2 regions of the Mesorhizobium sp. WSM4819 genome follow, and region 1 is predicted to be linked to the other one. Evidence: riboswitches for the same ligand, from Rfam matches in the RefSeq annotation. Region 1 holds a riboswitch; the other holds the start of a gene.
The links. Region 1 has a riboswitch for cobalamin ahead of AC0L18_RS06900 (DUF1636 family protein). Riboswitches for the same ligand answer to the same signal wherever they lie in the genome.
Positions count from the first base shown of each region.

Region 2: linked by a shared signal. The riboswitch ahead of metE (5-methyltetrahydropteroyltriglutamate--homocysteine S-methyltransferase) and the one ahead of AC0L18_RS06900 (DUF1636 family protein) in region 1 are both predicted to bind cobalamin.

Region 1 is NZ_JBVVQO010000005.1:70,332-76,677, forward strand. It holds gene cobG (precorrin-3B synthase) at 1-133, opposite strand, end outside; gene AC0L18_RS06890 (cobaltochelatase subunit CobN) at 130-3,690, opposite strand; gene cobW (cobalamin biosynthesis protein CobW) at 3,709-4,746, opposite strand; gene AC0L18_RS06900 (DUF1636 family protein) at 4,743-5,177, opposite strand; cobalamin riboswitch at 5,216-5,418, opposite strand; gene AC0L18_RS06905 (winged helix-turn-helix domain-containing protein) at 5,677-6,346, opposite strand, start outside.
Region 2 is NZ_JBVVQO010000008.1:130,217-136,562, forward strand. It holds gene AC0L18_RS10270 (hypothetical protein) at 1-58, opposite strand, end outside; gene AC0L18_RS10275 (ArsR/SmtB family transcription factor) at 341-691, shown strand; gene AC0L18_RS10280 (serine hydroxymethyltransferase) at 722-2,059, shown strand; gene metK (methionine adenosyltransferase) at 2,113-3,291, shown strand; gene AC0L18_RS10290 (adenosine kinase) at 3,401-4,393, shown strand; cobalamin riboswitch at 4,788-4,986, shown strand; partial or broken gene metE (5-methyltetrahydropteroyltriglutamate--homocysteine S-methyltransferase) at 5,102-6,346, shown strand, end outside.

The DNA of each region.
Region 1 (6,346 bases):
ATTCACCGAGCCCGATCAAGGATTTCGGCGAGAGTCCTCCAGCGACCGGGTTGAGCCGCACCAGAAGCCCGTCGCCGGTCTGCATCGGCGCGGACAAAGCAGGGCAGGCGCCGCGACGTGAGAAGGCGTTCATGCCGCCACCCCCAGCGCGCGGGCTTCGGCGATCAGGGCGGCGAGGTCGTCGTCGACGGAATTGCGCAGCGGGTGCCAGAGACCGCGCCGCCGCGCCGACAAAAAACGCTCGGCGATGATTTTCGCGGCCGCCGGATTTTCGCGCAGGATGAAGGCGCGCACCTCGGGATCGCCGAGATAGGCGTCGTGCACGGCCTCGATCAGCGTGCCCGGTATGGCATGGGTGGTCTCGGCGAAACCGACGAGACGGTCGACCGTCTCGGCGAATTCCGAAGCGCCGCGCGGCCCGTGCCGCATCTGGCCGGCAATGAAGCGCGGGTTGACGGCGCGGGCGCGAACGACCCGAGATACGGCTTCTCCAAGCGAGCGCGGCTTCGGCTTTTGCGGATCCGTGGTGTCGAGGACGATGACGTCGGCGTTCTTGCCAAGCGCTGCAAGCGCTGCCGAAAAACCGCCGACGAAGGCGACATCGGCGGAGCCTTCCAAAATGTCGCGGCCGGGGTCGTCTCCGGTATGGACGAGGAGGTCGGCCTCGGCGACGCGACCCTCGAACGCGCCGGGCGCTGAATTCGCTTCGCCCTCGGCGCCGCCATAGGCATGCGAGGTGGCGTCGAGATAGGCGCGACCGATTTCTTCGCGCGCCGCCCAGTCGCCGCTCGACAGCAACGCCTCGATACCGGCGCCGTAGGTGCCGGGCGAGGTGCCGAAAATGCGCGGGCTGACCTTGCCATCGGCGCGGGTTTTTGCGGCGAGCGGGTTTTCCGTCGCGTCCTCGTCGCGGGCGGCGACGGCGTTGGCGGCCGCATCGATCAGGGCGATCTGGGTCGGGAACATGTCGCGGAACAGGCCTGAAATGCGCCAGGTGACATCGACGCGCGGGCGGTCAAGGGTGGCCGGCGGCAGCACTTCGATCCCGGTGACGCGGCCGGTGGCGCCATCCCATTGCGGCCGGCAGCCCATCAGCGCCAGGCCTTGCGCGATCTCTTCGCCGCCGGTGCGCAGAGAGGCCGAGCCCCAGAGGTCGATGACCAGCGAGCGCGGCCAGTCGCCATGCGCCTGCATGTAGCTGCGCAAGACCTCGTCGGACGCCGCCCTGCCGAGATCGAAGGATGTCGGCGTCGGCATGGTGCGTGGATCCGATGTGAACAGGTTGCGGCCAGTCGGCAGCACATCGCGCCGGCCACGCGCCGGTGCGCCGGCCGGCCCGGCAGCGACATGGCGGCCGTCGAGGGCCGCGATCAATGCTGACTTCTCGGCTGCTGCACTTTGCTGGCGCAGCGGATCGGCCTCGCCCTCGGGCGAGCGGCCGTAGATGTGCAGCCCGTCCTTGATGGCGAAGTCCTTGAGGTCGCAGAGCCAGGCGTCGATGCGGCGCAGCGCTTCGTCGGGCGCGTCGGTTCCGGCGACGCCGGCCTCGGAGGCGAGATCGGTCTTTTCAGCGGTTTCGACGATCAGCCTCGCCAGGCGGTCGCGGCGGCGGCGGTCGAGCCCTTCAGCCTGGGCATATTCGTCGACCAGCCGCTCGAGCTGCTGCTGGTTCTCGTCCAGACCGGCGCCGGTCAGCGGCGGCGGCAAATGGCCGAGGGTGACGGCGGCAATGCGCCGCTTGGCTTGTGCCGACTCTCCCGGGTTGGAGACGATGAAGGGATAGATGACGGGCAGGGGCCCGGTGACGATCTCGGGAAAACAGGTTTCGCTGAGCGCCACTGTCTTGCCGGGCAGCCATTCCAGCGTGCCATGGGCGCCGACATGGACGAGGGCATGGACATCGAGCATCTTGCGCAGCCACAGGCCAAAGGCGATCAGCGCATGGCGCGGCGGCAGCGTCGGGTCGTGATAGTCGGCGCGACGGTCGACTGAACGCCCGCGGTCGGGGGCAAGTGCTACGGTGATGTTGCCGAAGGTGGCGGCGCGGAAGGGGAAGCGTTTGCTGTTTGCCAGACTCGGATGTTGGCGCGAGGCACCCCCCTCTGTCCTGCCGGACATCTCCCCCGCAAGGGGGGAGATCGAGCTCTCATCCCCGCTTTCGCCAACTACCAGCGTTGTATAACGAGCGACGGCGTCCGAACTGCCAATCTCCCCCCTTGCGGGGGAGATGTCCGGCAGGACAGAGGGGGGTGCCTCGCGCAAACCTGTTTCATCTTCGGCCTTACCCCATGCGGCCGTCACCTCAGCGATGGCCGCTGCAGGCAATTCCGCCGAGAAGTCGAGATAATCCTTCAGCCCCAAGCCTTCGCCACCACGCTCCAACTCATCCAGCAATTCACGCGGCGTTTGCGGAATCCCTTCAACGACGTAGCCCTGTTCGCTCAGGTCGTGCAGCATCGCCAGCACGCTGGACGGCACGTCGAGGCCGACGGCGTAGCCGGTGCGGCCGGGCGCGCTTGGATAGTCGGGGATCAGGATGGCGAGCTTGCGCTTTTCGCGCGGCGTGCGCTGCAGGCGCACGAACGCCTCGACACGGTTCGCCACCTGGGCGACGCGGTCCGGCTCCGGCCGGTTGGCGAAGGCGCGGAAAGCCAATGCGGGATCGACCTCGCTTTCGCCCTTGAAGGAAATGGCGCCGGCGAGAATGCGGCCGTCGAGTTCGGGGAGGACGACATGCATGGCCAGGTCGGCGGGCGCCAGGCCGCGCTGGTTGTCTTGCCAGATATCGCGGCGTGTCGTCGCGACGATGACCTGGAAGACAGGAACGCCGGCGCGGTCAAACAGGGTTTCGACGCCGGGCTCGGCACCCGAGGCGAAGGCGGTCGCGGTGATGATCGCGGCCGGCTTCAGCGTGGCGAGCGCGCGTTCGACAAAGGCGAGCGAGGCTGGGTCCTTGAGGCTGGAGACGAAGATCGGCACGGGGGCCATGCCGCGCTGCCGCAGCGCTTCAAACAATGCGTCGATCGGCGCGACGTCGGCGGCGAGCAGCATCGAGCGGTAGAAGAGGATGGAGATGATGGGGGCGGATTCTATGGCTGCAAGGCCGGTATTTGAAAAGTCCGGTCTTTCTACGACCCCCAATTCCGGCTCATAAAATCCCGCCTTCGGCACGACAACCGGCTCCGCGACCGCCACATCTGATCCGGCGAGACTTGCCAGCCTCTGCACCAGCGCCGTCATATTCTCCGGGCCGCCTTCGCGGAAATAGCCAAGCAGGCCGTCGAGCTCCTGGCGCGGCAGCGTCGAGCCTTCGATCAGCCGCAGATCCTCGTCGCGGCATTCGCCGGGCAGCAGCGCCAGTTTTATGCCGTGCGCGCGGGCGGTCGAGGCGAGCTGGTCGCAGCCGTAGCGCCACCAGTCGTAACCGCCGAGGATGCGAACCAGAACAACCCTGGCGTGCCGGGCGACGCTGTCGATCCACAGATCCACAGACATCGGATGGCGCAGATCGCGCAAGGTGGCCAACCGCATCGACGGCAGGCGATCCGCGTCCGCCTGCCACGCCGCCGCCAGCCCGGCCAGATCGCTGTCGGTGAAGGACAGCGCCACGACATCCGCAGGCGTCTGCCTGAGATCGACAGGCTCGGCAAGATCGTCGAGCGAGGCGGATGTGGTGGTGAGGATGTGCATCGCGGCTCGTGCCTGAGGTCAGCCGGCGAGGATACGCTCGATCGCCGGGCGGTTCAGCCCTTTCAGGCCGATGACGACGAGGCGGGAGCGGCGATCGTCGGCGGCGGTCCAGGCGCGGTCGTAATAGTGGTTGACGCGCGGCCCGACTGCCTGCAGCAACAGCCGCATCGGCTTGCCGCCGACCTCGACGAAGCCTTTTACGCGCAGCACGTTTTCTTCTTCCGCCGCCGTGGCGACCCGCAAAGCCAGCTCTTCGGGATTGGCGATCGACGGAATGTCGATGACGAACGAGTCGAAATCGTCATGCTCGTGATCGAGCTCGTCATCGTGGTGAGTCTTGCGGCTCTCGATGTCGTCCTCGACGGCAAGGCCGAGGCCGAGCAGCACGGAGGGATCGACCTTGCCCTGCGAGGCCGGCACGATCTTCACCGCGCGGGCGGCGTGCTTGCCGATGATGGTATTGGCGCGGGCCGAGCCGGTGGCCTCCATCAGGTCGCTCTTCGACAATATGATCAGGTCGGCGCAGGCGAGCTGGTCCTCGAACACCTCCTCGACCGGATCGTCGTGGTCGAGCGTCTCGTCCTGCGCGCGCTGCGCCTGCAGGGCGTCCATGTCGTTGGCAACGCGGCCTTCGGCCAGCGCCGGTCCGTCGACCACGGCAATGACCCCGTCGACCGTCACCCGGCTCTTCACCGTCGGCCACTGGAAGGCCTGGACCAGCGGCTTGGGCAGGGCCAGCCCGGAGGTTTCGATCAGGATATGGTCGACCCTGGGCGTCAGCGACAGGATCTGGTCGAGCGCCGGGACGAAATCGTCGGCGACGGTGCAGCAGATGCAGCCATTGGCCAGCTCGACGATATTTTCCTCAGGGCAGGTGTCGATGCCGCATCCCTTAAGAATCTCGCCATCGATGCCGATGTCGCCGAACTCGTTGACTATGATGGCCAGCCGCTTGCCGCCAGCGTTTTCGAGCAGATGGCGGATCAGCGTCGTCTTGCCGGCGCCGAGGAAGCCGGTGACGACGGTGCAGGGCACGCGCGAGACGGAAGTGGTCATATCTGGTCCTTCAAAAGGTCGAGGGGAGGGATGCGGGCAACGAGGCCGCGCTTCAGGCAATCGGGGCGGCCGCGCCATGGCATGAGGCCGTCGGTCGAGGTGGCGAAGAGTTTTGCGCCGGTGATGAGATCGGCGCCGCTGGTCGCGGTCAGGTCGCCAAAGACATAGCTCCAGCAGCCGTCGCGCAGGATAGCGGCGCTGAGGCGGCGCTTGCAGTTGCCGAGGCATTCGACGCTGCGGATACGGATATTTTCGCCAGAGGCGGCGCGGCGCGTGTCTTCGGCCAACAATTCGCCGGCGCGAGGATGGCCGTCGGAGCCGGTCTCGTCACGGCAGGAGGCGCAGACGATCACGGTGACGTCGGCCAGAGCATCATCATCGCCGGGCAATACGCCCGCTGTCTCAGCCGAAAAACTGCTGTCGCGTTCCAAATCAGGCTCCTTGCCCGGAAAACCCGCCAGGCGATCGGATTCTTATGTCCTAGACGGCAGGTCTCCTGGCTCGCGGGTCATCGCCTTGGTGCCGCCTTCCCGGGATTTTCCCAGTGGTTATCGGCCTTGGCTCGTCGCTTACAGTTGCGGGGACAGCCGCGGATTTGAAATCGGATTTCGCACCGCATTCCCTCTTGGCTCCTCCCTTTGCCGAGAGGAGACCGTCTGAACCGGATTTAGGCTTGTGGAGGCAGTCGTGTCAACGCACGTCTACGACGCGGCGAGGGAAACGCTGCGGGGCAATTTTCGCGTCGGCGCTGCCCCTCATTGCCCTGCCGGGCATTTCTCCCCGTATAGTGACGGGGAGAAAGAGCTGGCCGCAACGGCGGCGCCTGCACGCTGGCGATTGGCGAAACCATCGATGATAGCATCCCTCTCCCCGTCTCTATACGGGGAGAGGACGCCGGCAGGCAGGTGAGGGGCAGCGCCGACATCGACCTCACGAAACCGCGACATCCGCCAGAGCCTGGCCCAAATCCCCCGCCGGCGTCACCTCGATGCGTTCCAAGCCGAGCCAACCCTGCATCAGCTGCAATTCCTCAAAAAGTTCGGCGGCGGTTTGCGGCGGCGCGCCGGGTTCGGCATAGGCGGCATGGACGCGCAGCACGCCGGCCGGGCGGTCGGCCTTAAGGTCGATGCGCGCCACGATCCTTTCGCCGAGCAGGAACGGCAGCACATAATAGCCGTATTGGCGCTTTTCGGCAGGGGTGTAGATCTCGATGCGATAGCGGAACTCGAACAGTCTTTCCGTACGCGCCCGCTCGAAGACTACCGGATCGAAGGGAGCGAGCAAGGCGCGCGCCTCGATCTTGCGCGGAAAACGGGCATTCCTGTGAAGATAGGCGGGCTTGCTCCAGCCTTCGACGGTCACCGGCAAGAGGTCGCCGGCGTCGACCAGTTCCTCGATGCGGCCTTTGATGTCGGCGGGGGAGAGGCGGAAATAGTCGCGCAGGTCGCCTGCTGTCGCGACGCCGTGGGCGCGGGCGGAAATGCGCAGCAATTCGCGGTGCGCATCCTCAGGCGAGGGCACAGGCAAGGCAAGTACTGCCGGCGGCAGCACGCGCTCCGGCAGATCATAAAGCCGCTCGAAGCCACGACGTGACGCCGTG
Region 2 (6,346 bases), on a different contig from region 1:
TGCTGAGCGTCCCATCGCGCGGCGACCGGCGCATGAAGGCCTCGGCCGTACGCCGCATCTTCGCAAGCCGGCCTTACCGCGCAGCCGCCGTTGTGCTGGGGCGCATCCGGTATGCACGTGTCGCAACAGATCCTTCAAAGAAAATCGCGGACTTTTAGCACTCTAAACCGCTGAGAATATGTACGTTGAGCCTATCATTTGGGCTGCGGGTCGAGACCGTGACGTATCGGAAACGATCTGCGATGCGGTCGAGCGTATTGACCTCGTCGGACGGCAAGATTGCCTCTGAAAGAGTGGGAGGACGCCAAATGGAGGAAGTCAATACAAGGAGTGCCGGCCGATGATGACACTGGTCAGGCGCCTAAAGGCCGCGGCTCATCTTGATCGACTTCGAATCCTGGGACTTTGTGCGCATGCGGACCTGACCGTCTGCGAGCTAGCAGAAGTTCTGAGTCTGTCTCAGGAGCACGTGGTCGCACACGTGCGCCAGCTCGCCAGAGCCGGCTTTCTTCTCGGCAACGAACATCGCCCCTGGCCTTCGTACCACCTCGAAGCAGGAGGCTCGGACGGCGGCTTGGTTCAATTGTTGGTTGATCTCCTGCCCCACGGCGATGGCCATCACAGACAAGACCTACAGCGCCTGGAGGCGATACAGGGCGCGCGGTCCAAGGTGGCCGCCTGCTTGTCCTGAAACTTAGTCCCAATGGAGCGCGAAGCTGATATGAACAATTCGACTGGCGGCGCCATCGCGGAGCTTGACACTTGCGAGTGGCCTCACCTGGCTGTCGCAGATTCTCGCGTTCACGAGCTGCTTTTAAGACAGGAGCGCCAGGAGCGGACGACCCTCAAACTTATCGCCTCCGAGAACTTCGCGTCCTCGGCGGTGCTGGAAGCGACCGGGTCTATTTTCACCAACAAGTATGCCGAGGGATATCCCGGCGCGCGCTACTACGCCGGAAACGAGATTGTCGATGAGCTTGAGAACCTCGCCATCGAGCGATTGAAGGCGCTATTCGGCTGTGAACACGCCAACGTGCAGCCTTATTCCGGCTCGCCGGCCAATCAGGCTGTCTGTCGAGCGCTGTTGTGTCCGGGAGACAAGATGATGGGCTTGACCCTCCCCGGCGGCGGGCATCTGACGCACGGTTGGGCCGTCAACTTCTCTGGCACTGACTATCAGCGAGTTCCGTACGGGCTGCACGAAAAGACGCAGCAGATTGACCATGACCGTTTGCGCGAGACGGCCAAACGGGAACGACCGAAGCTCATTTGGGTCGGCGGAACTGCTTATCCGCGTATCTTTGACTATGAGGCAATGGCCGAAATTGCTTCGGAGGTGAACTCCTATCTGGTGGCCGACATCGCCCACATCAGCGGTCTCGTTGTCGCAGGAGTGCATCCGAATCCCGTTAGCCATTGCGATGTTGTCACCAGCACCTCTCACAAATCGATCCGCGGCCCCCGCGGTGGCTTCATCTTGTCAAGGAATGAAGACCGCTATCAGGCGCTCTACCATTCCAAGAGCAAACACAATCTGGCCAAACGCATAGACCGTGCCGTGTTCCCTCTCCTCCAGGGCGGACCGCACATGAATACCATTGCCGCGCTAGCTGTCGCTCTGCACGAAGCAGGGAATGCATCCTTCCGTGTGTACGGTCAGCAGATCGTCAACAACGCCAAGGCTCTGGCCCGGGCCCTTCTGGAGCGAGGTTATGAACTCGTCACGGGGGGCACTGACAATCACATGCTGATCCTTGATCTTAGGGACCGGCCGCTGTCTGGAAAAGCCTATGCCGATCGCTTGTCGCAAGCAGGTATCATTACGAATTTCAACATGGTGCCGGGCGACCGGCGCCATCCCGCGCTCACCAGCGGCATACGCTTAGGCACGCCAGCAGTGACGTCTGTGGGCATGCGCGAAGCGGAAATGGTGCAGATTGCCGCTTTCATCGACCTGGTCTGTCGCCAGCCCGATGATTCGGACGTGCATGCCAGAGTGCGCAGAGACGTTGCCGACTTCTGCGCTGCGTTCGACGTGCCTGGCATCTCCGACAGGTAAGACGGCCGGATCAACTGTCACATCAATTCCAACGTTTGAAGCGAGGACATTTCATGACCAGACAATTCGTGTTCTCTTCCGAATCCGTCGGCGCGGGACATCCCGACAAGATGGCCGACAATATCTCAGATGGCGTCCTCGATGCGATCCTTCGCAAGGATCCTAAGGCTCGTGTCGCTTGTGAAGCGTTGGTGAAGTCAGGGATGGTCGTTCTGGCTGGCGAGATCACCAGTCACGCGCATATCGACTACAGCCAAGTTGCCCGCGATATCATTTTGGACATTGGATATGACAACGATGCGATCGGCTTTGACGGCCGGCGTTGCGCCCTGATCTTGGCCTTGACCGAGCAGTCGCCTGACATCAGCCAGGGCGTCGACGAGGGACGAGGGCAGGATCTCGAGCAGGGAGCGGGGGATCAGGGCCTCATGTTCGGGTACGCGTGCAACGAGACCGAAACGTTGATGCCGTTGCCAATCCAACTTGCTCACGATTTGATAAAAAAACAGGCAGAGGTGCGCCAAACCGGACGCCTTGGCTGGCTTCGCCCGGACGTTAAATCTCAAGTTTCCATCCGGTATGAGGGTTTGCGCCCGGTAGCGCTTGATACCATAGTCCTGTCGACGCAGCATGACGAGGAGGTCTCACAAGCCACGGTGCGCGAAGGCGTCATTGAGGAGATCATAAGGCCGGTCTTGCCTCACGACGATCTGGATACGACGAGGATAAGGTTCCTGGTCAATCCAACAGGCCGGTTCGTGGTCGGTGGGCCGCGCGGCGATTGCGGGCTCACCGGCCGCAAGATCATCGTCGATTCCTACGGCGGCATGGGGCGTCACGGCGGCGGTGCCTTTTCGGGCAAGGACCCGTCCAAGGTTGATCGGTCGGCCGCCTATGCGGCGCGGTACGTCGCAAAAAACGTCGTTGCCAGCGGACTTGCGGAGGTGTGCGAGGTTCAGCTTGCTTATGCGATCGGTGTGGCCGCGCCGGTCTCTGTCCTCGTCAATACATTCGGAACCGCAAAGATTGATGAAAAAAGAATCGAGCGCGCCGTCCTTGAGCTTTTCGATCTCCGGCCGAAAGGCATCATCAAGGCGCTTGATCTCCTACGGCCGATTTACCGCAAGACCGCGACATACGGACACTTCGGACGCGAAGAGCCGGAGTTCACCTGGGAAAAGACGGACAGAGCTGACGACCTGTTGCGTGAGGCAGGACCGGCAGCTGCGTGATGCAAGGGTATCGGATGCGTCGTCATAGGGCGACCCATTCCACACTCGCCAAAAACAGGCCGGCCCTGACGTGGCAAGAAGCCGGCTCGGGTTTTTGGCGGAGACATTGATGCCGAAATATGACGTGCTTTGCATCGGCAATGCCATTGTCGACATCATCGCCCAGTGCGACGAGGAATTCCTCGAGACCAACGGCATCATCAAGGGCGCGATGAACCTCATCGACACACAGCGCGCCGAACTGCTCTACAGCCGCATGGGCCCGGCGATCGAAGCCTCCGGCGGCAGCGCCGGCAACACGGCGGCGGGCGTCGCCTCCTTCGGCGGTCGCGCCGCCTTCTTCGGCAAGGTCTCGAACGACCCGCTCGGCGAAATCTATGCCCATGACATCCATGCGCAGGGCGTTGCTTTCGACACCAAGCCGCTCAACGGCGAGCCGCCGACGGCGCGCTCGATGATCTTCGTCACGCCCGATGGCGAGCGCTCGATGAACACCTATCTCGGCGCCTGCATGGAGCTCGGGCCGGAGGACGTCGAAGCAGACAAGGCTTCGGGTGCGGCGGTCACCTATTTCGAAGGCTATCTGTGGGACCCGCCGCGCGCCAAGGAAGCGATCCGGCAGACGGCGAAGCTGGCGCACGCGGCAGGCCGCGAAGTCTCAATGACACTGTCGGATTCGTTCTGCGTCGACCGCTACCGCGATGAATTCCTCGACCTGATGCGTTCGGGCATGGTCGACATCGTCTTCGCCAACAGCCACGAGATCAAATCGCTTTATCAGACGGCGTCGTTCGACGAGGCGCTGGCGCAGATCCGCAAGGATTGCCGGATCGCTGCCGTGACCCGCTCTGAAAAGGGCTCGGTGATCGTGCGCGGCGGCGGAACGGTGGTGATCAAGGCGACCGCAATAAAGGAACTGGTCGACACGACAGGCGCCGGCGATCTCTATGCCGCCGGCTTCCTGCATGGCTACACGCAAGGCCGCGACCTGCAGACCTGCGGCGACCTTGGCTCACTGGCGGCCGGATTGGTGATCCAGCAGATCGGCCCCAGGCCGCGGCAGAATTTGCGCCGCGAGGCCACGCAGGCGGGGCTGTTGTAGGGGAGCATTTCCGCGAGGTGCTGCCCACCTTGCCGTTGTGCAGGCTGTCCAGACAGGCGCGGGTAAATCGAAATGTCGCGTGCCTGCGTGAAGGATGGCGGTTTTTCTCCGAATTTCTGATTGTTGAGGCTCAGGACGTTGTCGCACTTCGGGCCAGTACTGCCGGCCGATCATGATGGCCAACACGCCCTTTTTTGACGAAAGTCGTTTTGAGCCGAGATCGTAGATTGGCAGATTGCCCGAGCGGCCAGGCACAGCCTGCGCAGACCGGCGAGTGGCGCAAATGGCTCAGCTCTACTGCGACCTGCGACTTGGGAAACACGCCGCAGGTGAACGGTTCACATAAACACATAAACATTTCTTTATACGTCATTGACAACAATGCGAGCTGCTGCGATTGTCCGCATGTCGTGGTTCTCCGCAAGGCGTTGCCGTAGCGGAGCTAAGAGGGAAGCCGGTGCAATCCGGCGCTGCCCCCGCAACTGTAAGCGGCGAGCCAACCCACCAATGTCACTGGGGCGAACTGCCCCGGGAAGACGGGGCAGAGGCTGTGACCCGCGAGCCAGGAGACCTGCCACGGTGAACAACGTCCACGGGCGGGGTGTCTGGTGGCCGCGGCAGCTCGGCGTTCATGCCGGCCTGCTAGCGCCTTCCTTGTCCCCGCCCCAAGCATCGGGGTATGGAATGAATGTCTCCCAGCAAGTTCCCATAGCAACGCTTGGCGTGCCGCGTATCGGTCGCCGGCGAGAACTGAAGTTCGCGCTCGAAAGCTACTGGTCCGGAAAATCTTCTGCCGCCAACCTTCTGGCGACGGCGAAGGCACTCCGTGCCGCCAGCTGGAGCGAGCAGCACGACCGCGGCGTGTCGAAAATCCCGTCGAACGATTTCTCACTTTATGACCATGTGCTCGACACCGCAGCAATGGTCGGCGCCGTGCCATCTCGTTACGGCTGGACGGGCGGCGAGGTCCCGCTCGACATCTATTTCGCGGTGGCGCGCGGGACGCAAGGCGATGCCGCGGGTTGCGGACGCGCCAGTCACCGGCATGCAGTTCAGGGCCAGCGCGTAACCGCGATGGAAATGACCAAATGGTTCGACACTAATTACCACTACATCGTGCCGGAGCTGAGCAACGATCAGGCATTCGCCCTCTCGTCGACGAAACCAGTCGATCACTTTCTGGAGGCAAAAGAGCTCGGCGCCCATACACGCCCGGTCATCCTTGGACCGGTCACCTTCCTCAAGCTGGCGAAGTCTCCCGACCAGTGTTTCAATCCCATAGCGCTCCTACCGCGGCTGCTGCCCGTCTACGATCAACTCCTGCGGAGGCTGGAGCTCTCGGGGGCCGACTGGGTGCAGATTGATGAGCCGGCGCTTGTGCTCGACCTTAGCCCGAACGAACGAGCTGCCTTCGAATTCACGTACGGCCAGCTGTCGAAAGCCGCGCCCAAGTTGAAAATTATGCTGGCTACCTATTTCGGGCCGCTCGGGGACAATCTGGAGACCGCGCTTTCGCTGCGCCTGGCGGGCCTACATCTCGACCTCGTGCGCGCTCCCGAGCAGTTGGAGACGGTTGGTCGGCTCGCACCGAAGGATCTGGTGCTCTCACTTGGCTTGATCGACGGCCGCAATGTCTGGCGCGCGAACCTAGCTGCCATTCTCGACCGCATCAAGCCGATCGTTGCCGGCTGGCCGCTGGATCGCGTCGAGATTGCGCCTTCCTGCTCGATGCTTCATGTGCCGATGGACCTGCGGATGGAGACTGCGCTCGATGTGGACGTCAGTTCGTGGCTGGCATTCGCCGCCCACAAGACTGAAGAGCTGCTCGTGCTGGCCCAAGCCTTGTCCGGAGGCAGGGAGGCCGCAGCAGGCGCACTGAAAGCTTCTGCCGAGGCGGCCGCGGCGCGCGCAATGTCTGGAAAGGTCCATGATCCGCTCGTCCATGGGCGGGTT